DNA from 3 places in the Enterococcus olivae genome. Region 2 is predicted to be linked to each of the others. Evidence: predicted binding sites of a transcription regulator. Region 2 holds the regulator's gene; each other region holds the start of a gene.
The links. The regulator CtsR, encoded in region 2, represses protease genes until heat stress. The targets are predictions, from matches to a motif close to TTGGTCAAAAAAGGTCAAANA.
Positions count from the first base shown of each region.

Region 1: a site for CtsR is predicted at 3,384-3,404, ahead of clpP (ATP-dependent Clp endopeptidase proteolytic subunit ClpP). Genes of this name have one in related genera too.
Region 3: a site for CtsR is predicted at 5,219-5,239, ahead of clpB (ATP-dependent chaperone ClpB). Genes of this name have one in related genera too.

Region 1 covers NZ_JBSMVT010000014.1:43,821-52,148, reverse strand. The annotation lists gene hflX (GTPase HflX) at 1-1,032, opposite strand, end outside; gene miaA (tRNA (adenosine(37)-N6)-dimethylallyltransferase MiaA) at 1,035-1,952, opposite strand; gene ACWODM_RS10025 (glycerophosphodiester phosphodiesterase) at 1,962-2,690, opposite strand; gene ACWODM_RS10020 (hypothetical protein) at 2,796-3,347, opposite strand; gene clpP (ATP-dependent Clp endopeptidase proteolytic subunit ClpP) at 3,489-4,070, shown strand; gene ACWODM_RS10010 (glycoside hydrolase family 73 protein) at 4,109-5,404, opposite strand; gene ACWODM_RS10005 (gamma carbonic anhydrase family protein) at 5,595-6,077, opposite strand; gene ACWODM_RS10000 (ABC transporter ATP-binding protein) at 6,200-7,957, opposite strand; gene ACWODM_RS09995 (ABC transporter ATP-binding protein) at 7,954-8,328, opposite strand, start outside.
Region 2 covers NZ_JBSMVT010000003.1:54,957-63,284, reverse strand. The annotation lists gene fmt (methionyl-tRNA formyltransferase) at 1-245, shown strand, start outside; gene rsmB (16S rRNA (cytosine(967)-C(5))-methyltransferase RsmB) at 247-1,596, shown strand; gene ACWODM_RS03690 (Stp1/IreP family PP2C-type Ser/Thr phosphatase) at 1,610-2,350, shown strand; gene pknB (Stk1 family PASTA domain-containing Ser/Thr kinase) at 2,347-4,539, shown strand; gene ACWODM_RS03680 (CtsR family transcriptional regulator) at 4,683-5,162, shown strand; gene ACWODM_RS03675 (ATP-dependent Clp protease ATP-binding subunit) at 5,222-7,714, shown strand.
Region 3 covers NZ_JBSMVT010000005.1:59,399-67,726, forward strand. The annotation lists partial or broken gene ACWODM_RS05320 (diacylglycerol/lipid kinase family protein) at 1-495, shown strand, start outside; gene ACWODM_RS05325 (DUF1294 domain-containing protein) at 547-819, shown strand; gene ACWODM_RS05330 (lysylphosphatidylglycerol synthase transmembrane domain-containing protein) at 829-1,866, shown strand; gene ACWODM_RS05335 (Rgg family transcriptional regulator) at 2,743-3,600, opposite strand; partial or broken gene ACWODM_RS05340 (MFS transporter) at 3,884-5,056, shown strand; gene clpB (ATP-dependent chaperone ClpB) at 5,302-7,905, shown strand; gene ACWODM_RS05350 (S8 family serine peptidase) at 8,218-8,328, shown strand, end outside.

The DNA.
Region 1 (8,328 bases), on a different contig from region 2:
TTCCTTACCTTTTGAGCTTTTCGCAGAAATCAACACATTTGGAAATAGCGTTGGTACAAACTGTTCCGCATCTATTTTGTCTGCTTTGTTGTAGATGGTCAACATCTGCAAACCTGCTAGGTCTAACTGATTCATTAAATTCAATACCGTTTCTTCCTGCTGGATTCGATTTTCAGCACTAGCATCTACTACATGTAAGAGCAGATCCATGTTTTGGCTTTCCTCCAGGGTCGAATGAAAGGCATCGATCAACTGTGTCGGTAAATCTTGGATAAAGCCTACCGTATCGGTGACAGTCACTTCAAAACCTTCTGGCAGGCGCCATTTTTTCGTTAAGGGATCCAAGGTTGCAAACAACTGGTCCTGCTCGTAGGTCTGTGCACTGGTCAGAATATTCAGAATCGTTGATTTTCCTGCATTCGTATAGCCGATCAGTCCAATCTGGAAGGTTTGATTGTCTTTGCGTTTTTGTCTGGTGCGTTCTCGGTGCTTTTCTACTTCTTTTAATTCCTTTTTGATGACCGTGATCTTGTTACGGATATGACGGCGGTCGGTTTCCAGTTTGGTTTCACCAGGACCTCGTGTACCGATCCCTCCGCCTAAACGAGACATGTTTTTTCCTTGTCCGATCAATCGAGGCAGCAAGTATTCCAGCTGTGCCAGTTCCACTTGTAGCTTGCCTTCTTTCGAACGTGCCCGCATCGCAAAAATATCTAAGATCAGCTGGACTCGATCGATCACTGGTAGACCCACAGCATCGCCAATCAATTGGCTTTGACGAGGGGTTAGTTCATGGTTGAAGATAATTAGATCTGCTTCATGGGCATCTGCCAGCTGCTGCAGCTCCTCCAACTTGCCCTTGCCGATCACCGTTTGTCGATCGACTTGAGGCCTGCGCTGGATCAAAGAGAAAACGACTTCTCCTTCTGCTGTTTTGGTCAAGCTCTTCAATTCCGTCATCGATTCTTCGAAATGCCGGTAGTTTGCTTCTGTTTCAACGCCCACTAAAATAATACGTTCTTGTGCTTCCATTTTTATTCCTCCAGCCATTTTTGGATGTCTGACTCTAATTGAGGCAACGTCTCTGGTTTATCAACGAGATCCACCCAATACGGTGACAGGCGATTACGAAACCATGTCAATTGTCGTTTGGCATAGCGACGTGAGTGTAGCTTGATCTCCTCTGCAGTCTCTGCCAATGTTGCCTGTCCCGCAAAATAAGGGAAAAACTCTTTGTAGCCGATGCCCAACGCAGCCTGTGCCTCTGGAAAGTCTTTGATCTGTGCTGCTTCTTCAAGTAAGCCCGCTGTCATCATCAAGTCAACACGCAAATTGATTCGTTCGTACAAGCGCTCCCGATCAGTGGTCAAACCGATCAAAAAGTAATCATAGAGTCGTTGGGGCTCTTTTTTAGGCGCTGCAATACTTTCACCGGTGGTCTCGATCACTTCCAACGCACGAATTACTTTGCGCTGATTGTTCCAATGGATTTTTTCAGCCGCCAGTGAATCTTTGGCTTTCAACAGTTCCCACAAAGCCTGATTGCCTTTTTGCTGGGCAAACTGCTGGTACTTTTCACGGATACTCGTATCTACTACTTGCTGTTCGCCACCCAACTGGAAATCATAGAGTAGCGCCTGAATGTACAGACCCGTTCCGCCAACGACGATCGGCAGATGTCCCCGCTGCTGAATCTCGCTGATCTGACGACGCGCTTCTTTTTGAAATTCAGATACAGAGTAGGATTCGGTGATTTCCCGAATGTCGATCAAATGATGGGGAATTCCAGCGGCTTCTTCCGCTGTAACTTTCGCTGTTCCGATATCCAAACCACGATAAATTTGCATCGAATCCCCACTGATGATCTCACCCTGGTACTTTTGGGCCAATTGTATACTTAAAGCAGTCTTGCCAACAGCCGTTGGTCCGACGATCACTAACACTTTTTCCATTTTATCCCTCTATCGATCATTTCTTTTTACTTCTAATGCTTTTTCAGGAAAGTCAGTGAAGATTCCAGCGACACCGCAATCGATGCAGCATTTGATTTCCGCTTTTTTATTGACCGTCCAAGGTCTGACAGCCAAAGGAAATTCTCTGATTTCATCTTGGTGCTTCCAAACCCAACGTATATCTGGATGCAAGCCCTGAATAAAGGATCGCTCCAAAGCCATTGGCGGCTTCTTCTCTGATTTGCCCATAATAAAATCAATCTGCGTTTCTGGTTCCAAAAGATGGATTCTTTCCAAAGTGGACATATTAAAACTACTATATCCATAAGTGAAGGGCCACTCTTGACTAGTCAGTAATTGTGACACTTTCTCTTCGATTCCCGGATAAGGTTCTTTGTCTGTTTTCAGTTCGATCGCCAGCATGCCGCGATAATTTCGAGTCACCAACAGGTCTAATACTTCTTTTAAAGTCGGTACTTTTGTAGAAGCATATTTTTCATCAAACCAGCTGCCGGCATTCAATTCCTTGATCTCTGACAATGTTTTTGACAGAATCGCACCTCTGCCATCAGTGGTGCGATTCACCTCTTCATCATGCATCACGATGAGTTCTCCGTCTTTTGTTAATTGAACGTCCAACTCAATACCGTCTGCACCTAAACGAACGGCTTCTGCAAAAGCCGGCAAAGTATTTTCTGGACGTGTCCCACTGCTTCCGCGATGAGCAAAAATCTTCATTCCTGTTCACTCCAATCAGAGTTATTCTAACATGTCTTAACCTGTAAATTCAAAAAAAGAGAAATTGAATAGCCATCTTCAATTTCTCTTTGTCTCATTTGATTCCTATAAAGCCTTTGAAAAGTAAGTCATTGGTTTTTCTGACATTTGTTGCATTTGGACTTTGCGCTCATAGACCATCTCTGTCAGCTGATCTGAGAACTGCTCCATCAACACACGTCCACCTTTGAAGGTATAACCACCGATCGCCACAACCTCTTCTGGCGAAAGAACAACTTTGCGGGTGGCGATTTTTTTAAAGAATTCTTCCAAAAAGTAATTTGGCAGATAAAAGCTGTTTTGAGCAGCAAAGGACTGTAGATAGATATAATCATCTACCGTAATATAGCAATCATCAAAGGCATCGAAGCTCACATACTTGTCCATCATCACGATCCGTTTTTCCAGGACCTCAATGATTTTTTTATTTAAAAGTACCAAAGTCTCGATTTCCTTGACTTTATGCTCCAACAGTCGTCGTTGTGCTTCCTTGCGTTCATCGTAGCGGATGCGTAGATTGAAGGCCACCACAGTAAGTAACGCTCCGATAACGACACCAATCATCCCAATAAAAAATTCAGTCACTTGCTTTCTCCTTTCGTTTTTCTTTCTATCCATCTTATCATATTTTTCTTTTATTTACCCAAGATTTTCTATTTGACCTTTATTGACCTTGTGTGTATACTTACATTTAGATAAAGGTTGCTCTTAGCAACAGTCATTTATCAATCTAGTCAGAATTGAAGGAGGATCCCTTAGATGAATTTAATTCCTACAGTTATTGAACAATCATCTCGTGGAGAAAGAGCGTATGACATTTACTCTCGCCTATTAAAAGATCGTATTATCATGTTGAGTGGTCAAGTAACCGATGATTTAGCCAACTCGATCATCTCACAATTATTATTCTTGGATGCACAAGATTCAGAAAAAGATATCTACTTGTATATCAATTCTCCAGGCGGTAGCGTGACTGCTGGTCTGGCGATCTATGACACGATGAACTTCGTGAAAGCCGATGTTCAAACGATCGTCATGGGTATGGCTGCTTCAATGGGAAGTTTCTTGTTGACAGCGGGTACGAAAGGCAAACGCTTTGCCTTGCCGAATGCCGAGATCATGATTCACCAACCACTTGGCGGTGCCCAAGGACAAGCAACAGAGATCGAGATCGCTGCACGTCATATCTTGAAAACACGCGAACGCTTAAACAAAATCTTAGCCGAGCGTACCGGTCAGCCGATCGAAGTCATCGAAAAAGATACCGACCGCGACAATTTTATGTCTGCGGAAGAAGCAAAAAAATACGGCTTGATCGACGAAGTAATGGTCAACAGATAAGAAAAAAGACTGAAACGTCAACGTTTCAGTCTTTTTTTTTAATCATATTGTGCCAGATTCCAATTTTCGATCAGCTTGTTCAATTTCGTGTGATAGTCTGGATCTGTCGCGTATTTTCCTGTCAATGCACGAGTGGCCTCTTGATAGGTCGCTGCATTGGATCGCCAAGCACCCTGATAGAATTTGGCATTGTAGCTTAAACCGTTGGCCAGTAGTTTGGCATTGTCCTGCAACGAATCAGCCACAGTCTCATACTTTCTAAAGGAAGCGGGCAAGGTCACACGAACACCGTTGATCACTTCGTCCGATGGAATATCATAGGAAGCAAAACGTCCGGCATCTGATTTGCTGTACTTGATTCCGAATAAGTTATTGGCTTCTTTTGACAGCTTACTAGCACCAAAGCCAGATTCCAAGATTGCTTGAGCGATCATGACCGAAGGATACAAGCCATATTCGTCTGCTAATTTTTGCGCTTCTGGAGCAATCGCCTCGACAAAAGAAGCATTGTTGGTCCAAGTGATCTCACCTGTTGTTGATGTAGCTACTGTTTGACGAACAGTCGAAGGTCTAGAAGGGCTATTAGAAACTCTGGAAAGATTCGTTGAGCTAGTGATAAAATGTTTATCGACATTCGCAACGACTTCTTCATGATCCGCCATCGTTCCTCGACTGGTGTCAGCAGGCTCTCTTCGGATCGATTCTTCGGTCTCTTCAGATAGATCAGATGCGGTGGTTTCTGTGGTTTTTGTCTGCCCAGAAGCAAAAGATTGGCGATCACTACTGATCGTCGCATCTTGATCGACATAACCAACCCACTGATTGTCTATATCGTACAAGGACAAATAGACATCTCCATTGAAATGAGAAAATAAACTTTTTACCCGATACGTCTCGCCGATCCGATCCTTCGTGTCTCCAATGACCTTCCATTCAAAATCTTCATAGATTTCTGTTGGATCAACGATTTCTACATAGTCTCTCAGAATTTTTTCGATGCCTTCCGGGCCTTCTGCCTTGGTGACCTGCGACGCATCAATATAACCAATCAATCGTTTGGCATCATGGATCGCCAAATAATTGATAATCCCTTTTGATTGAGTTTCTTTGACTAGAAACGTTTGATTGGGTTCGATTTCTACTTTAGAAGCGATCGTCTTCCCGGCATCTTGATAAACGACAAGGTTCTTCCCTGTCACACTGACATATTCATAGTCATTCTCTTCTGCCATCACCCATAGCGTATTTGCTGGAACCAGTGATCCCCATTGACCGAAACAAATCCCTACTCCTAGTACAGCTAACATACCCGTCTTTAAAAAAAATGCTTTCAACGTCTTGTTCCTTCCTCGTTTCATTCTCTTGTTCACTTTACACGAAACCTGCTTAAAAGGAAACCTTATTTTGAAAAAAACTTGGCCAGCTATTCTTTGCATCCACACTTCACTGCAAAGTGAGTCTCACCCTGCCCCTAAGCAGATGATGTCAGGCAGTGGCACAATTTTATTAACAAGCGATCATCCATTATAACTCTTTGAATTCTCCTTGTTGATGAGCTTGTCCCATTTCACAATAATGTATAATATTTTGCCGATTCGCTTCAATTTCTTCTGGTGTCAGTGGTCGAATAACTCTTGCTGGACGGCCAAATACTAGTACATTCGGTGGAATGACTGTTCCTTCAGTCACCAGAGATCCTGCACCGATCAGGCTGTTCTCACCGATCACCGCATGATTCAAGACAATACTGCTCATCCCAATCAGTGCACCATCTTCAATTTTACAGCCGTGTAGCATACACTGATGCCCGACAGTGATATCTTTGCCAATCTCTGTTGGGGCATCATGATCCACGTGAATGATCGTTCCATCCTGGATATTTGTGCGATCACCGATCTTGATGAAATTTGCATCGCCACGAATCACACTGTTGTACCATACAGTAACGTCTTTCCCTAAAATCACATCTCCGATAACAACTGCATTCTTTGCAATAAAATTTGACATGGTTTGCGCTCCTTTTCTTTTCCGCTTAACGTTGTGAATATTCTCCTATTTTTTCAAGTATATCATGGTCTGGTCCTCGAAAAAAAAGAGTTTGAAATCCTATGACTTCAAACTCCTCTTTCTTATTCTGCTTCTTCAGAAAACTGACTGTTGTACAAATTGGCATAGAAGCCATCTTTTGCCAGTAAAGTTTCGTGATTGCCTTGTTCAATGATCGATCCTTGATCCATGACCAGGATCAAATCAGCATCACGGATCGTCGACAGACGGTGAGCGATCACAAAGCTGGTCCGGCCCTCCATGACTTTATCCATTGCTTTTTGGATCAGTGCTTCTAAACGAGTGTCGACCGAGCTAGTTGCCTCATCTAAAATCAGAATTTTTGGATCAGAGATCACTGCACGAGCAATCGTCATTAATTGTTTTTGTCCTAATGAGACATTGTCACCTTCTGAATTGATGACCATTTCGTATCCCTCAGGCATCGTCCGAATAAAGTGATCGACATTGGCTGTTGTGGCAGCATCGACGACTTCATAATCTGTCGCGCCAAGTTTCCCAAAACGAATGTTGTCTGCGATCGTTCCTTCATATAACCAAGCATCCTGTAAGACCATTCCAAACAATGAACGCACATCGCTTCTTGACATGTGTTTCGTATTCACACCATCGATTTTGATTGCTCCTTCATCGACCTCATAAAAGCGCATCAAGAGATTGATCAAGGTCGTTTTCCCAGCACCAGTTGGACCAACGACTGCCACTGTTTGTCCAGCTTTAACAGAAAAATTCAAGTTCTCGATCAATTTTTTCTCAGGACTGTAGGAGAAGCTGACATTCTCAAAAATCACATCTCCCTCTACTTTGTCTGGCAATGGAACATCGACTTTATTGACGGATTCTTCGGGTTCGTCCAGGATTTCAAAGACACGTCTGGACGCAGCAGAAGCACTTTGAAGTACTGCTGACAACTGTGTGATATTCCCCATCGGCTGACTGACTTGCCAGATATATTGAATAAAGGCTTGCAACTGACCGACAACGATCACACCGCCTATTACATAAAAACTTCCTAAAACAGCAATGACGATATAGGCAAGATACGCTGTCATTTGAACGAGCGGCATCATTAACCCAGAGACAAAAGCTGCTCTAAAGCCATAATATTTCAATTTATGGTTGGCGTTTTTAAAGCCTTCCAATGTCTGTTTTTCACGTCCGTATACTTTCAACACATTGAAACCAGTCATGTTTTCCTGAACATAACCGTTCATATCTCCCAATGCATCTTGCATACTGTTAAAATAATTTTGCGACTTAGACACAATAAAGCGTGAGATCAACAAAGCAGCCGGAATCATGATCACTGCCAACAGTGCCATGAAGGTATTGATGTAAAACATCATGCCAACCGCCATCACAATACTCAAGATGGCATTTACGATACCGATCAAGGCCTGTTGCATCGCCCCACTGACCACGTCTACATCGTTGGTTACTCTAGAAAGTACGTCTCCTTGCTGATTGGTATCAAAATAAGAGACCGGCAGTCGATTGATTTTTTTATCAATGTCCTGACGTAGATCCTTCATCGCAGATTGCACGACATTCGTGATCAAGACCCCTGAAAGCAATTGAGACATCGCATAACCGATCCCAACAATAAAGAGCCACACGAGTGTTTTTCTGATATATGGAAAGTTGATCGCTTCTCCTTGAGAGATGTTGTGAGCGATCTCTGTCATTGGTAGACCCGTAACATAAGGCATTGCCGCATTAAATGCAACTGTTGCAAGGGTAAAGAACATCACTAGGAAGAAGACAATTTTGTAAGGCTTGATATATTGACTCAAACGTTTTAATGAATTCAAAGATTTCATTTAGCTAATTCCTCCTCCGATAGCTGTGATGCAGCAATATCATAATAAATAGAACAGTTTTCCAACAATTCTCTGTGGGTTCCCATGCCCACGACATCACCTTCGTTTAAAACGATGATCTTGTCGGCGTGCATGATCGTTCCCACACGTTGAGCCACGATCAGCGTCGTTGATTCAGTGGTCTCTTCTTTCAAACGCTCACGCAAGCGAGCATCTGTCGCGTAGTCTAATGCAGAGAAGCTGTCGTCAAAAATATAGATTTCCGGTTCGCGAATGACCGCACGAGCGATTGCCAGACGCTGTCTTTGTCCACCTGAGAAGTTTGTCCCTCCCTCAGATACTGGTGTATCGTAGCCCTCTGATAAACGAGA
Region 2 (8,328 bases):
TTGCCTTTACGATGTATCAGGAGCAACGTTGGAAATTATGGGCAGTGACGCCACTGGAAGAAAAGACCGATGAGGCTCCAGGAACGATCATTCACCGAGGAAAAAAAGAATTATGGATCGCTTGCGGCGAAGGCACTGTTTTAGCGGTCAACGAATTGCAGCCAGCAGGTAAAGGTAAACAAGCGATCGCGGCCTTTTTGAACGGCTCTGGCCAACAAGTCGCAGTAGGACAGCAGGTGGGATAAAATGAAGAAAAATACGAAAAAAACGGTCCGTTATGTGGCTTTGAGAGCCTTAGAAAGAATCGATCAAGGCGGAGCTTACTCTAATCTGCTGCTACGGGAGCTGATCGAAAAAAGTCGGTTGAGCGACAAAGACAGTCGTTTACTGACGGAGCTAGTCTACGGAACCTTGAGTCGTCAAAGATTATTGGCATTTTATATTCAACCATCTATCGTGAAAGCTAAAAAAGTCGATGATTGGGTCAAACTGTTGCTGGAGCTTTCCTTGTACCAGTTGCTTTATTTGGATAAAGTACCTAGTCATGCCGTCTTGAACGAAGCCGTTGAGATTGCTAAGGCACGAGGAAATGAAGGAATCGGCAAGTTTGTTAATGGTGTTTTGCGAAACATCCAACGTCAAGGGGTACCTTCCTTAGAAACAATCAAAGATCCAATAGAACGCTTGAGTCGTGAGATCAGTCTACCGAAGTTTTTGACGAAAAAATTGGTGGCGGAGATTGGGGAAGAAGAGACACGCAAACTAGGCTTGTCTTTGTTTGAACCCAGCCATATCAGTTGTCGGGTTGATACCCGCAAGATCACTCGAGAAAAAGTGTTGGAGATCTTGGAGGAAGAAGGGATCGAAGCTCGAAAAAGTGAGGTCTCTCCTTATGGAATCATTGCTGACAGAGGATACATTGCCGGTAGTAGCTTGTTCACTTATGGCTTGATCACGATCCAGGATGAGAGCTCCATGCTAGTAGCTCCAGCTTTGCAGATCGAAGCAGATCATAAGGTATTGGATGCTTGCGCCGCTCCAGGTGGGAAAACGACACATATCGCAACGTTTTTAGATCCAGCAGTTGGTGGGAAGGTCACTGCACTGGATATCCATGCCCACAAGACAGCCTTGATCGAGGAAAATGCCAAACGTCTGCAGGTAGTCGACGTAGTTGAAACGAGAACCTTAGATGCTCGTGAAGCAGGAACTGCTTTTGCGGAAGAGTCCTTTGATCGAATCTTAGTGGATGCTCCTTGCTCAGGTATGGGTCTGATGCGTCGCAAACCGGATATCAGATACAACAAAAAACCAGAAGATTTTCAAAAGCTACCTGTTATCCAGTTAGATATTCTGGAGAGTGTCGCACCTGCTTTAAAGCCTGGCGGATTGTTGGTTTATAGTACCTGTACCTTTGCTCCGGAAGAAAATCAAGAGGTCGTCGCTGCTTTTTTGGAAAGACACTCTGATTTTTCTCTAGTAGAAGTCCCTGTGGGTAACGTGGTACAATCAAGTATCGAGAAAAACATGCTGACGATCTATCCGCAACAATATATGACAGACGGATTTTTTATTAGCTGCTTACGGAAAAAATGATGAGGTGAAGGATATGGAAATTCATTATCAGACGGATGTAGGAAAAAGGCGTAATACTAACCAGGATTACGCGTCTGTGTTTACCAACCAAAAAGGCTTTATACTGGCTTTGCTGGCTGACGGCATGGGTGGTCATCGTGCGGGCGATGTCGCTAGTCATGATACAGTGGAGGAATTGGGAAGTAAATGGCAGGCATCCGATATTGCTGATAGCGAAAAAGCTGCACAATGGCTGATCCAGCATATTCAGGAACAGAATACGACGATTTTTGAACGAGGACAAGCCAATCCTGATTTGAATGGTATGGGAACGACCTTGGAAGCTGTTGCTTTATTCGATGATCAGTTTACTTTAGCTCATGTAGGTGACAGCCGCACGTATTTGTTGCGAGACAAAGAATTGATTCAATTGACAGAGGATCATTCTCTGGTAAACATTCTGGTCAAAACCGGCGAGATCACTAAAGAGATGGCTGCCAATCATCCCCGCAGGAACGTGGTCACACGCTCGATTGGGATGCCGGGAGCGGTCGAAGTGGATGTGGTCACACATTTCTCTGCTAGCCAGGATCGTTTGATCCTTTGTTCTGATGGACTGACGAACATGGTTGATGAACAAACGATCCAAACTTATATAGAAACAAGTTCTTCCCTTGAGGAAGCAGTTCAGCGATTGATCACAGCTGCGAATGAAAATGGCGGCGTGGATAATATCACTGTCTTGTTGATAGACCTTGGAGGTGTCACTCAATGATAGAGAGCGGGAAAAAATTAAGCGGCCGTTATTTGATTTTGGGAAGTATCGGCAGTGGTGGTATGGCAAATGTATTTTTGGCGAGAGATTTGATTTTGGACCGAGAAGTGGCTGTAAAAGTTTTGCGATATGACTTTCAGGACGATAAAAATGCGATTCGTCGTTTTCAGCGGGAAGCCTTGGCGGCAACTGAGCTGGTGCATCCGAATATCGTTTCTGTCTACGATGTTGGCGAAGAAGACGGCATGCAGTATTTAGTCATGGAATATGTCAAAGGGATGGATCTGAAGCGTTACATCCAGACCAATTACCCCATGTCTTACGAGGAAGTCGTCGATATTATGCAGCAGATTCTTTCCGCTGTGGCTCTGGCACATCAGCATCGCATCATTCATCGGGACTTGAAGCCACAAAATATTTTGATGAACGAAGACGGTGTCGTGAAGATCGCTGACTTTGGGATCGCGATCGCTTTGTCTGAGACTTCAATCACACAAACCAATACGATGCTAGGTTCCGTACACTACTTGTCTCCGGAACAAGCACGAGGCAGTATGGCGACTAGTCAATCAGATATCTATGCATTAGGGATCATTTTGTATGAGATGTTAACGGGACACGTTCCCTTTGATGGCGAGTCAGCGGTAACTATCGCGTTGAAGCATTTTCAAGATGAGATCCCCTCTATTCGACCTTATAATAAGGATTTGCCGCAGTCCTTGGAAAATGTTGTGTTGAAAGCAACAGCCAAAGAGACAGCTGATCGTTACAAAACAGCGGATGAAATGCAGGAAGATCTATCGACAGCCTTGTCACCGGATCGCTTAGATGAACCCCGTTGGGAACCTCATGCATTGGTGGCAGACGAAACAAAAGTTTTGACGCCAATTACAGAGGACACACCAATGCCTACCGCATTCAAGGAAATGCCGACACCGGAACCAGAAAAAGTTACAGAGGAACCAGAAAAGCCAGTCAAGAAAAAGAAACGCAAGCGGAGACTATTTATTCTGTTACTCGTGTTGGTCGCGCTGATTGGTGCAGGTATCTACGCGCTGACTGGCAGTCGGGGAGATGTCACGATCCCGGAAGTGCATGGGATGAGTGAAGTAGACGCTCAAGCAGCTCTGGAAGAAGTTGGGTTGACTGTGGCAGAGGAGACCGAAGAAGTTCCCAGTGAAGAGATCGAAGAAGGTCTAGTCGTTCGAACCAATCCTGAAGAAGGCACCGACGTCAAAGAAGGACGAGAGATTGTTTTATATGTAAGCTCCGGTCTGGAAACGATCGAATTGAAGGATTATGTTGGGGATCAGTATGAAGATGTTGAACGAGCATTGCTGGACTTGGGCTTTTTAAGAGCGAACATTCAAAAAGACGAGGAAAGCTCAGATGAAGTTCCAGAAGGAGAAATCATCAGCCAAGATCCAGAAGAAGGAACGGAACTGGTACCTAGCACGGCTAAAGTAAGCTTTGTGGTCAGCTCTGGACCAGAAACGGTCGAGATGCCAGATCTGGGAGGGTTGACCGAGTCAGCTGCACGTTCAGCCTTGGCTAGGGCTTCACTAGGAAACAATCCTGTTGATATGGAAGAAGAGTATAGTGATCAGCCGGAAGGAACCGTAATCGGACAAAATCCGACTTCAGGGACCGATGTTTCTATAGGACGAGAAGGAACAGCAATCACGCTAACCCTCAGTCTAGGAGAAGAGCCGGAAGAAACGGCTGATGTTCCAGATGTGGTTGGCCTCACTCAGTCGGAAGCTGACAAAGAGTTGCGAGATGCTGGCTTTAGTGTAGAACTTGTGGAAGAAGAGAGTGACAGCGTAGAACAAGGGCGTGTGATCCGGACTGATCCATCAGGAGGGACCGAATTAACCAAAGGGGAAACGGTTGAAATGGTGGTTTCCACTGGTTCCACACCAACGAAGACCTTTACCGTCAATGTCCATGCTTCCTTTGATTCAAATGGCTCTTCAGAACAGGTGATCACAGTCTGGCTAGAAGATTTGAATCATTCTTCAAAAACACAGGTCGAACAGAAAGTATTGAATAGTAACAACCAGTCGGAACAGATTTCGATTTCTGTGACGATCGAAGAAGGAGAGAGTGCAACCATCTACGCTCAAAGAGCTGGCGAAGACGAAGTCAGTCAGGAAGTAACAGGTGCGACCACTCTTCAAGTACCTTAATACAAAAGCAAAATGATAAACCAAAAGATGAAATTTTGGTTTATCATTTTTTTGTGCATACATGAACCAAGCCTTCTCCTTTCCAACTCAGAAAATTTTCGGTATAATTAAGGTCAATATTAGTCAAGGGAGGTCACGTATAAATGGGTCATCAAAATACTTCTGATTTGATCGAGGCATATTTAAAGAAAATCCTTGAAGAAAGTGAAATGATAGAAATTCGTCGTGCAGAGATGGCAGATCTATTTAACTGTGTCCCTTCACAAATCAACTATGTGATCAACACTCGTTTTACCATTCAACGAGGCTATACCGTAGAAAGTAAGCGCGGCGGTGGCGGTTATATCCGGATCGAAAAAATCCAGATCGCTAATTATCATCATTTTTTAGAACAAGTGAATCAGCTCTTTGATCAAACGATCTCAGAGAGAGATGCAGCGGCAATCATTCAGAAGTTATATGAAGAAGGTATTTTATTGAAACGAGAAGGCAATTTGTTATTGACGACAATTAGTAAAGCTGTTTTAGGAAAATCCGAAGAAGAAAACAAAATACGGGCAGAGATCATGCACGGTATTTTAGAACGATTGAGCTATGAAGACAGAGAGATGCCTTCCACTTAACTCAAACAAAGAGAAACAGAACATATAAGACTTTTAATCTATTAATGGGAGTGAATGAGATGGATGAACTATTCACACAACGGGCGAAAGCTGTCTTGGCGATCGCACAAGAAGAAGCAAAATACTTTAAACATCAATCGGTAGGATCAGAACATATTTTATTGGCACTGATCATTGAGCAAAATGGGATCGCAGGTAAGACCCTGAGAGAAATGCGGGTCAATGAAAATGATATTCGTGAAGAAATTGAACATTTGACAGGCTATGGAACAATGAAAGACTATCCTACAGGTGGTTTTCTACCATATTCTCCACGAGCAAGACAAATTTTTGCCTATGCTGGCGATGAAGCCAAACGCTTAGGCGCCCAGCAGATCGGCACAGAGCATTTACTACTGGGATTGTTGCGTGACGAAGAGATCTTAGCCTCTCGTATCATGTTGAACCTAGGGATGAGTTTAGCGAAAATGCGTCAGCTGTTGAAGAAAAAAATGGGTGTCAATCAGCCGAAAAATCCCAACAATGCTGGACGTCGTCGTTCACAGCAAAATAGACAGCAAGCACCACAAGAAGGCACGCCAACACTGGATTCTTTAGCAAGAGATTTGACGAAGCTAGCTCGAGAAAAACGTTTGGATCCAGTCGTAGGACGTAGCCCAGAAGTCAAACGTCTGATTCAGATTCTTAGCCGTCGTACAAAAAATAACCCCGTTCTTGTAGGAGAACCAGGGGTTGGTAAAACAGCGATCGCTGAAGGATTGGCTCAAAAAATCGTGAACGGCGAAGTACCGAAAGAAATGCAACAAAAACGTTTGATGATGTTAGACATGGGAGCATTGGTTGCGGGGACGAAATACCGTGGCGAATTTGAAGACCGCATGAAAAAAATCATTGACGAAATCTATCAGGATGGACAGATTATCTTGTTCATTGACGAGCTGCATACACTGATTGGTGCAGGTGGAGCAGAAGGAGCGATCGATGCTTCTAACATCTTGAAACCGGCTTTGGCTCGGGGCGAACTACAAACGATCGGTGCAACGACTCTTGATGAGTATCAAAAATATATTGAAAAAGATTCCGCTTTGGAACGTCGTTTTGCCCGTGTGCAGGTCGATGAACCAACGCCTGAAGAAGCAGAAGAAATCTTAAAAGGACTACGTTCACGCTACGAAGAACATCACGGTGTTGAGATCACTGATGATGCGTTGCATGCAGCTGTTCAGCTGTCTGTTCGCTACATCAATTCACGTCAATTGCCGGATAAAGCGATTGATTTGATGGATGAGTCTGCAGCGAAGGTCCGCTTAGACAAAACGGATGAAGCCTCAGAAACGTCTGTTTTACAAGAAGAACTATTGGCACTGTCAGAAGAAAAAGAAGCGGCGATCCGCAACCAGGATTTTGAAACAGCTGCCCGCTTGCGAGTAAGAGAAAAAGAATTGCATCAACGTCTAGCAGAAGTAACCTTTGTCGAAGTCAAAGAAGCTTCTGGTTATGAAAACAGTGTCACTTCAGAAGATGTTGCTTCTGTCGTTTCACAATGGACAGGTGTACCCTTGAAGCAAATGGAGAAAAAAGAAAGCGAACGTTTGCTGGACCTGGAAAAAATCATCCATCAACGTGTCGTAGGGCAGAGTGAAGCCGTTCAGGCAGTTTCTCGTTCGATCCGCCGGGCACGAAGCGGATTGAAAGATCCAAACCGTCCAATTGGTTCCTTCATGTTCTTGGGCCCAACTGGTGTTGGTAAGACAGAACTAGCCAAAGCCTTGGCAGAAGCGATGTTCGGCAGTGAAGATGCCTTGATTCGCGTGGATATGTCAGAATTTATGGAAAAATATAGTACCAGCCGTCTAATCGGTTCTCCCCCAGGCTATGTCGGTTACGATGAGGGTGGACAGCTGACAGAAAAAGTTCGATCAAAACCTTACTCAGTTATTTTGCTGGATGAAGTAGAAAAAGCCCATCCAGATGTCTTCAATATCCTGCTACAAGTCTTGGATGACGGCTATTTGACAGATTCTAAAGGGCGTCGCGTGGACTTCCGTAACACAATTTTGATCATGACGTCAAACATCGGGGCAACAGAGCTTCGCGAAGAGAAGAATGTTGGTTTCAATGTTGTGGATGCCTCAAAAGATCATGCGGTCATGCAAAAACGGATTTTGGAAGAGTTGAAAAAAGCCTACCGTCCAGAATTTTTGAACCGGATCGATGAAACGGTCGTCTTCCGTTCACTGGATCAAAGTGAGATCCATGAGATCGTGAAGATCATGAGTCGTTCAATCATCAAGCGCTTGGCAGAACAAGATATCCAATTGAAGATCACTCCGGCTGCCTTGGATGTTATCGGTAAAGCTGGCTTCGACCCAGAATATGGGGCGCGTCCAATTCGACGAGCATTGCAAAAAGAAGTGGAAGATCGTTTGAGTGAAGCCTTGCTTTCTGGTCAGATCCATTTAGGTAATCAAGTCACGATCGGTGCTTCTAAGGGAACGATCACCTTGAATGTGAGAGAACCAAAAGAGAAGAAGGTATTACAAAACGCATAGATCCTTCAAGATCGAGACAAAGACAAATCAGTTAAATTGAGAAAATCCAAAGCAGATAGTGCGAACTTCTGCTTTGGATTTTTTGTCTTTTTAACCAGTAGACCAGGTTTTATTAGATTCGCTTCACTACACAACGAAGGCTGCTTTTGTCGACCGTGAGACAGACTTGAGCCTAAAGTCTCAAGTCTGCCAAGCTTCAAACTGAGACTAATCGCTTAAGCGACCAGTCTCAGTAATTCACATCGGCTCTTCAACACGGTGACGTCGCAGTCTTGTTGTTTCGTTCCGCTAAGATTAAAAGAAAAAATTTCTCTGGTTTTATAATCATGAAGGTGATCAACGATTGAAAGATCTGCTTTAGCACAAGGGAGAGAAAGGTTTGTGTTATTACTGCGCTTAGAATTCACATTGAAGAGTGCCAGTCCCACTCTGCCAGTCCTACTTACTAGGATCTTTAATGTGGCATTTCGATCAAACTAATATTTTGTTCTTTAGAATCTTTAATCCCTAAAAAAAAATAAACTTGAGTAGTATCAGGTTGATCTCGTAATTGAGAAAAGTTGGCTAAAAAGTGTCAGTCAATAAAACATAATTTCTAAACTTTTGACTGCTGT
Region 3 (8,328 bases), on a different contig from region 2:
ACCATGACTGTCGGAATTTTAGCAGATACAGCGGCGAACATTAGTCAGACTGAGAAACAAAAATATGGTCCATTGGCATTTTTAAAACGTTTCTTCCAGTTGCTGTTCAAAAAAAGAAAATATGCGGTCTCGATCCAAGCAGAAGAAAACAGCTGGCAGGGGAAACTTCATTTGATGACAATTACGATGACCGGTTCGGTAGGCGGTTTTACCGCCTTCGATACAACCGCTGATCCAGATGATGGTCTGATGCATTTTGTGGTGATACCCTAATTAGATTTTCATGTATTTATCTATAACATTCCTCGTATCTTAAAAGGAAAGCTGCACAAAATTCCGGGTGTCATTTATTTTTCAGCAAAACAAGCAAGCATCACAAGTTTGAACCGTGACAAAAAGATCGGTACACGTACTGACGGCGATCCAACAGATGATCTACCAGTTGAAATAGAAGTTGTTCATGAAGGATTGGAAATTTTTTCTTCCAAAAGATAAAAAAATTTGCATGGGAATAAATTTTAAGCGACGGAGCAGTAGGAGGAAATAATGACAGAATTTTTGAGAAATCCTTTATGGTCGTATTTGATCATTGTAAATGTGTATGTGTTTTTTTTGATGGGCTATGACAAACGACAAGCAATCAAGAAAAAATGGCGTGTACCCGAAGCAAATCTAATTTTTATGGGACTTGTTGGAGGCGGACTGGGTGGTCTAATTGCTCGACGAGTGTTTCATCATAAAACAAGAAAGAAAAAATTTTTAATAGGTTTTCTTTTGGGTGTGCTTTTTGATCTCGTATTGATCTTTGTGTATAGATAGGAGAAGAGGATGAAACCAAGTGCCAAGTGGAAATTTATCATGAATATCCTGGTCGTGCTACTGATTTTTGGTGTCATGATTTATTTGATTCAAAACTCTTTGGCAGATATTCTGATCGAGCTGACGGATACGAAACCAATGATTCTGTTTGCAGTCATTTTTTTAGGACTAGCTTATCAATTCTTCGAAGGCTGGACGATTAGAGCGATTATTCATGGCTTTTCTGAAAAGTTCCGGATTATTGACGGAATGTTGACCGCTTTTTATGTTGCCTTTTATCGAGTGATCACTTTTGGTGCAGGTACACTGATCTCAGAAGTGAATTTTTACAAGCGAAAAGGATTGAAAGTCTCTCAGGGAATGGGCGTGACTGCTCTTCATCTAATGATGTACAAATCAGCAATTTTGACTTTCGCTTTTTTGGGCCTAGTGTTGCAGTTTCCAACCTTGTACACACATGCTCCAAGAATGATTCCCTTGGTTCTGACAGGAATGATCATGACAGCGGCCATTGTTCTGTTTTTTCTGACCGTTTCTATCAGTGTCAATTTACAGGTATTCTTATTAGTTATTTGTAACAAGTGGTTAAAATCAAAAAAATTGCGGACTTTAGTCGATCAATGTAATTTACAAATCTATTCCTTGAGAGAAACGGTGTCCTCGATCTTATATGATAAAACAGCATTAGGGAAAATTTATCTTTTGAGTTTGATCAAGCTAGTAATGTGGTATTTGATCCCTTATGTTTGTTTAGTTGCTAATCATCCTGAACTTGACTTTTGGCTAATCTTTTCGTTGATCAGCTTTACCTTGGCACTAGCTGGGGTAATTCCGTCACCAGCGGGGATCGGAGCCTTTGAATTTGTTTATTTGTTTCTGTTTAGTCCATTAGTAGGGACCGTCGATGCGGTATCTTCTATGTTGCTCTATCGTTTTGCATCTTATGTCTTACCGTTTTTGTTAGGTTTTATCCAAGCGATGATCGAGAGAAAAAATGCACTATCCAATGAATTGCAGGAAATCAAAGCCGAAAAAGAGAAAGAGTAAAAATCTGGGGAACGTCGCTAGTCGATTGTTTCCCAGATTTTTTTAAGTAATCATTACGATTGTTATGAATTTCATAAAAAGCAGGCGAAATCGTCCCTTTGTCTTTCTTCTTGATTAAAATATAGAAAACAAGAGAGGTGAAGACATGTCATTTTCAACACTACTCGGTATGCTTTTTATTATCGGCTTGATCGCAACAGCATCAGGGTACATACAAAAAAATAAAAGCTTGCGATACTTGGGAATCAGCTTCATATGCGTGCTGATGCTGCTCTGCGTCTATATGATTTTTGTCTTGCCGGATGCGATGTGATCAATGAGCCTTTTTCAATAGCAGATAGGATGAAAAATTAAGGACCGAGCAGCTTTGCTGGGTCTTTTTTTTGAGGAGACACTAATTATGATGGAACAGGAGAGGGGAAGGTAGATGTATCTCAATAATTTTTTACTTTCATTATTTTTGATTTTAATCGTAGTTATTCTGCTCTATCCAAAGAAAACATTAAAGCTGTTTTGGGGCTTTTTAGCTCTTTTTTATTTCAATCCATGGTTGTCTGCACTCAATGACAGTATATTTTCTTTGCTATCTGAATATGTATTTATTTACATAATGACTCTATCCGTAGCTATCGTCATTTCAATAATGGAAGGAATTTTTCTTGGGTTACTCAAAAAGAAATCTTGCTGATGGTTTCTTCCATTTTAGTAGCTGTCCTGTTCCTTCATGTTGCGTTCGATCCATCGACATTGTTTCAAACAATACTTAGGGTGCTTCTTCTTATGTGTTTACTGTGATGCCACATAAATATGAATTTCTCAAATAGTACAAGACAAAGTCTAAAGAAAAAGAACGGTAACTTTGATACAAAACAAAATTTATATACCTAATTGTCTGTTTCTAAAGTTCAAAAGAGTCTGATGATAACCATGATGTCCCATAGATGAATAGATAGTTAAATACTCGTATTGATTTTGGTCAGTTTTGCCTAGCTTTAATTCATGACACAGATCCTTTAAAAAACGGCTGAGTATTTGCCAATGAAGATGCTCAACTGATAAAAGCGGTTCAACTTGTTTTAAAATATCAGGAACGATTTCTAATAATTCTGCTTCTACAAAATGGATACTGGCATTAAGGAAGAGTTTGATTATTAACTCTTGCGTCTTACTAGAGGATTGATCGTTTTCTAAAATTTTCTGCAAAATTATTTTTATATAGGAAGTTGGTAGATACTGCATCAGGTTACCAAGCAGATTAAATTCAAATTCGTTCCAGTGATTTACTTTCATTAGGTAATTCGTCATCAGGGTGAGTTCTTCCTGATGTTGTTCTTTATACTGTCGATAATCAAAAACTTTTTCATTTAAATGTATTGCAATTTCTTCTGCTTTAAAAGCATAGCAAAGCCAAAAGATGTCTTTAGTTTTTTGATAGTTATTCTTAAAATCATTGGCTAAATGCAATAAGCGTTCTCCATCTTTTTGTATTCGAGCAGTTTTGATTGCTTCAATTGCTAGATTCTTTTCTGTTTCATGAGTGTTTAGACAAAGGAGATATTCGTCAACTCTGATATTCATCCGATCAAGAAAACGAAATAAAAATTCGGCTGAAAGATAGTTTCCCTTCGTTTCAAAAGTCGCAAGAGTACTTCGTGAACATATATCCTGGCATAACTGTTGTTGAGTAATATTTTTATTGATTCTTAATTTTTTTATCGTTGCTGAATGATCCATAGTTAAACCTACTTTATGTCAAAATACTGTACAATTACTAGTGCTTATTAAAAGATATGATACGCTTTTCGGAAAGAGATTTCAATAGTGATAGTAAGCAGAAGAAGGAGAACGTAGATGGCAAAAGTTATAAAAGGACCGAGTACAAGTCTGTTTTTAGAAGAGCCGTAATTCCTCTCTTAAATTAACATTCTATCTTAGTTTGAAGGAGAGAAACAATCCTTTTTTTAAGAACAAGATGTATCGTCAATGGAAAAGTTTACATTGACTAAGTTTATTAGGCGATAGTTTGTATTATATTGCTTTGATTAGCTACGCTTCTAACTTCGCTAATTCTGCTTTAAGCATGACTATTATTAGTATTTCAGAGATTTTTCCAAGAGTATTTCAAATTTTATTAGGCGCCTTAGCGGATTCAGCAGTAACACGTACCAAGTATTTTTTTCACTCAGGAATCGTTAGAGGAATGATTTATCTGATGATTGGTTTTTTGATCATGAGTGGACACTCTTTATGGATAGTCATACTAATTGGGATTTTAAATGCTATCAGTGATACGTTCGGTAGTTTCGTTGATTTATGTATCGATCCCTTTATAAAATTTGTTGTAAAAGAAGACGAGTACGAGGAAGCTATTGCGGTCAATGCTGTTTTTGAAAATATTATTATGATGGCTGCCGGATTTGTCGGTGCTTTTTTGTTGGGTTTTATGACGATTCATAACCTTGCTTTTTTTAACGCTGTAACATTTTTTATTGTAGCAGTGGGAGTCAGGGGTTTAAAAAGCAAATTTGAAACGATTGAGTCAAAAATTAATCCTGTTCATTTTTCAAATATTTCTGATTTGTTTAAACACATTATAGAGAGTATCAAAGAACTACTAAAAATTAAAAGTATCCGTAATTTTTTTATCTACGCAGCTTGTTTGAATAGTATTGTCCTAACTTCCACACCAGTTATCACTTTATATCTGTCTCTAAATATGGATCAGCAAATACGCAATATTGCTTTTTCAACAGCTTTGATTCAAGGAGTGACAGTTGCAATCAGTTTATTGGGGAGTATGCTAGGTCCAAAATTTTTTGCCTGGTTGAAAACAAAAACAATTCTTTTTCTAGCTTTTTTTGGGAATAGCTTTTTTCTAATCGGACTGTTAGTGGAGCAAATTTGGATTGGAATAGCTATCATGATGATCGGTGTATTTGCTATTGGAATATTTAATATTCGTTTTAGCGCAATTATTTTGAAGAATGTACCAGCAGAAAAGATGGGAACGATCAATGCCTCGATGGGAACTTTTTTTTCAGTCTTTCCATCATTGCTTTCGACAATCTTTATTAGTCTAGCTGGTGTGTCTGTACTTATTTATATTTTGATAAGTTTAGTCTTCTGTGGTGTGTTGATGTTTAGTATTTTTAAGGATAACACTGAAGAAACTGATTTTAGTAAAATATAATGTTTGCATTAACGGTTTTAAATTTTTCTCAGTTGAGATAAGTCGTAGGAGGAGCGCGACTTTAAAAATAAAGCCTCTTTTTTTTGAGTGAAATTATAAATGAGAGAATGAAAGCGAATGAGAATCAAGTCTATCAAAAAAGGTCAAATTTCCAAGGGTTTATTTTTGACCATTACTGACCATAAGGGTATAATAGTCTTTGTAAGGTAAAATCAAACCTTAATGAAGTGATGGGAGGAACTCATATGAATATAGAAAAAATGACGACAACACTTCAAAGTGCGATTGCTGAAGCGCAGCAGATCGCCGTTACACGTCATCATCAAGAAATTGATATTGCTCATTTATGGAAAATCTTTTTACAACCAAATCATTTTGCAAGAAACTTTTATACAGATGCTGGTCTAGATGTCGAAGCTTTTGAAGCAGAGATTGATCGTGCGTTGGACGAATATCCGACGATTGAAGGTGGAAACGTCCAATATGGTCAAACGATGAGTCAAAATCTGTTCCGTTTATTATCAGAGGCTGACAAGGTCAGAGAAGAATTTCAAGACGAATTTCTTTCAACTGAGATCGTGATTCTTGCGTTGATGAAATTAAAAAATTATCGATTGACTACTTATTTGAAAAAACAAGGAATCAATGAAAAAGAATTGAAAAAAACAATTGAAGACATGCGGGGAGGCGAGCGAGTGACTTCACAAAATCAAGAAGAACAATACAAAGCTTTAGAAAAATATGGTGTGGATCTAGTCCAACAAGTCAGAGCAGGCAACATGGATCCAATCATTGGTCGTGATGAGGAAATTCGTGATGTTATCCGAATCTTGTCGCGTAAAACGAAAAACAATCCAGTACTTATTGGTGAACCAGGGGTTGGGAAAACAGCAATCGTGGAAGGTTTGGCTCAACGAATCGTTCGCAAAGATGTACCGGAAAATCTAAAAGACAAAACAATATTTTCTCTGGATATGGGTGCCTTGATCGCAGGAGCAAAATTCCGTGGAGAATTTGAAGAACGATTGAAAGCTGTACTACAGGAAGTTAAAAAATCAGAGGGTCGGATCATCTTGTTTATCGATGAGATTCATAATATCGTAGGTGCAGGAAAAACTGAAGGCAGCATGGATGCCGGAAACTTATTGAAACCGATGCTAGCACGTGGCGAATTGCACACAATCGGTGCGACTACCTTAGATGAGTATCGTCAATACATGGAAAAGGACAAAGCCTTGGAGCGTCGTTTCCAAAAGGTATTGGTGAAGGAGCCGACGGTAGAGGATACGATCTCAATTTTGCGTGGACTGAAAGAACGTTTTGAAATCCACCACAGTGTTAATATTCATGACAATGCTTTGGTTGCAGCGGCAACTTTGTCTGATCGCTACATCACTGACCGTTTCTTGCCGGACAAGGCGATCGATCTAGTTGATGAAGCTTGTGCCACGATTCGTGTAGAAATGAATTCGATGCCGACGGAACTGGATCAAGTGACACGTCGTTTGATGCAGTTGGAGATCGAAGAAGCAGCATTGAAAAAAGAAACCGACGATGCATCGAAAAAACGTTTGAGTTCGTTACAGGAAGAGCTAGCGGAATTGCGTGAAGAAGTCAATGCGATGAAGATGCAATGGGAAACGGAAAAAGAAGAAGTTAATGAAGTGTCCAATAAGCGTGCAGAGATCGACCGCGCCAAACATGAGTTAGAGGATGCTGAGAACAATTATGACCTGGAACGTGCCGCTGTCTTGCGTCACGGAACGATCCCACAATTGGAGAAAGAATTAAAAGAACTGGAAGCTAAGAATGATCCCGAGCAGCTAAGAATGGTGCAAGAATCGGTGACAGAAAATGAAATTGCGACAGTTGTCGGTCGCTTGACGGGCATTCCGGTGACTAAGCTGGTCGAAGGTGAACGAGAAAAATTGATGAAGCTGAATGAGACGCTTCACTTACGAGTGATTGGTCAGGATGAAGCAGTCAACGCAGTCAGCGATGCCGTGATTCGCTCCCGTGCCGGTTTACAGGATCCCAATCGGCCACTAGGTTCGTTCTTATTCTTGGGACCAACGGGTGTTGGGAAAACCGAATTAGCGAAAGCCTTGGCTGAAAACTTATTTGATTCAGAAGACCATATGGTGCGGATCGACATGAGTGAGTACATGGAAAAACATTCAGTGTCTCGTCTAGTTGGAGCACCTCCTGGTTATGTCGGCTATGAAGAAGGTGGTCAATTGACCGAAGCTGTTCGTCGTAATCCTTATACGATCATTTTGTTGGACGAGATCGAAAAAGCCCATGCAGATGTGTTCAATATCTTATTGCAAGTTCTAGATGATGGTCGTTTGACAGATTCTAAAGGCCGGGTAGTCGACTTCAAGAATACCGTCTTGATCATGACTAGTAATATTGGTTCACAGATCTTGCTTGAGGGAGTAACCGCAGAGGGTCAGATTCCAGAAAACGTTCAAGAACAAGTCATGTCTATTTTAAAAGGACATTTCAAACCAGAATTCTTGAATCGGATCGATGATACGATCTTATTCACACCATTGAGTCTGGAAGATGTCACAGGAATCGTCGATAAGATTGTGGATCAATTGTCACAACGTTTGTTCCACCAAGAAATTTATTTGACGATCGATGATGAAGCCAAAGCCTGGATTGCAGAAAATGCATACGAACCCGCATATGGCGCTCGTCCATTGCGTCGCTTCATCACAAGAGAAGTGGAAACACCACTTGCCAAAGAAATCGTTTCAGGTCGAATCATGCCTAAAACAAAAGTGACGATCAGCTTATTGAATGATCAACTAGTCTTTCAAAATGAAGAAATCAGTGAATAGAGAAGAGATGGAAGTTTACAGGCTTCCATCTCTTTTTTAGTGCGATCAATGGGATCATTTGAAAAAGTGAGGATCTTAAGAAAAAAATAAAAATGATCAAAAAAATTTTTATAAATAAGGTAGCATTGTCATAGAAACATTGGTAAACTATTAATAATATAAGTTATATTATTAATAGTATTTTTATGGAAGCTTATTCAAGCATTGGTTTTAGAATTCTAATCAATGAAAAAACAAAGGTAGATTTTAAAAGAGCAACAATAAATAGTTTGAGTAAGTTGATTGCTTAAAACTTAATGGAGGAAGAGCAAATTGAAAAAAAGACACCTAAAGATAGTACTTGGCCTGTTACTTTCCGCATGTATCATCGGAATTTTTCTATTTTTTAGACAAGAGAACAATGAACAAAATGGGGAGAAGTTT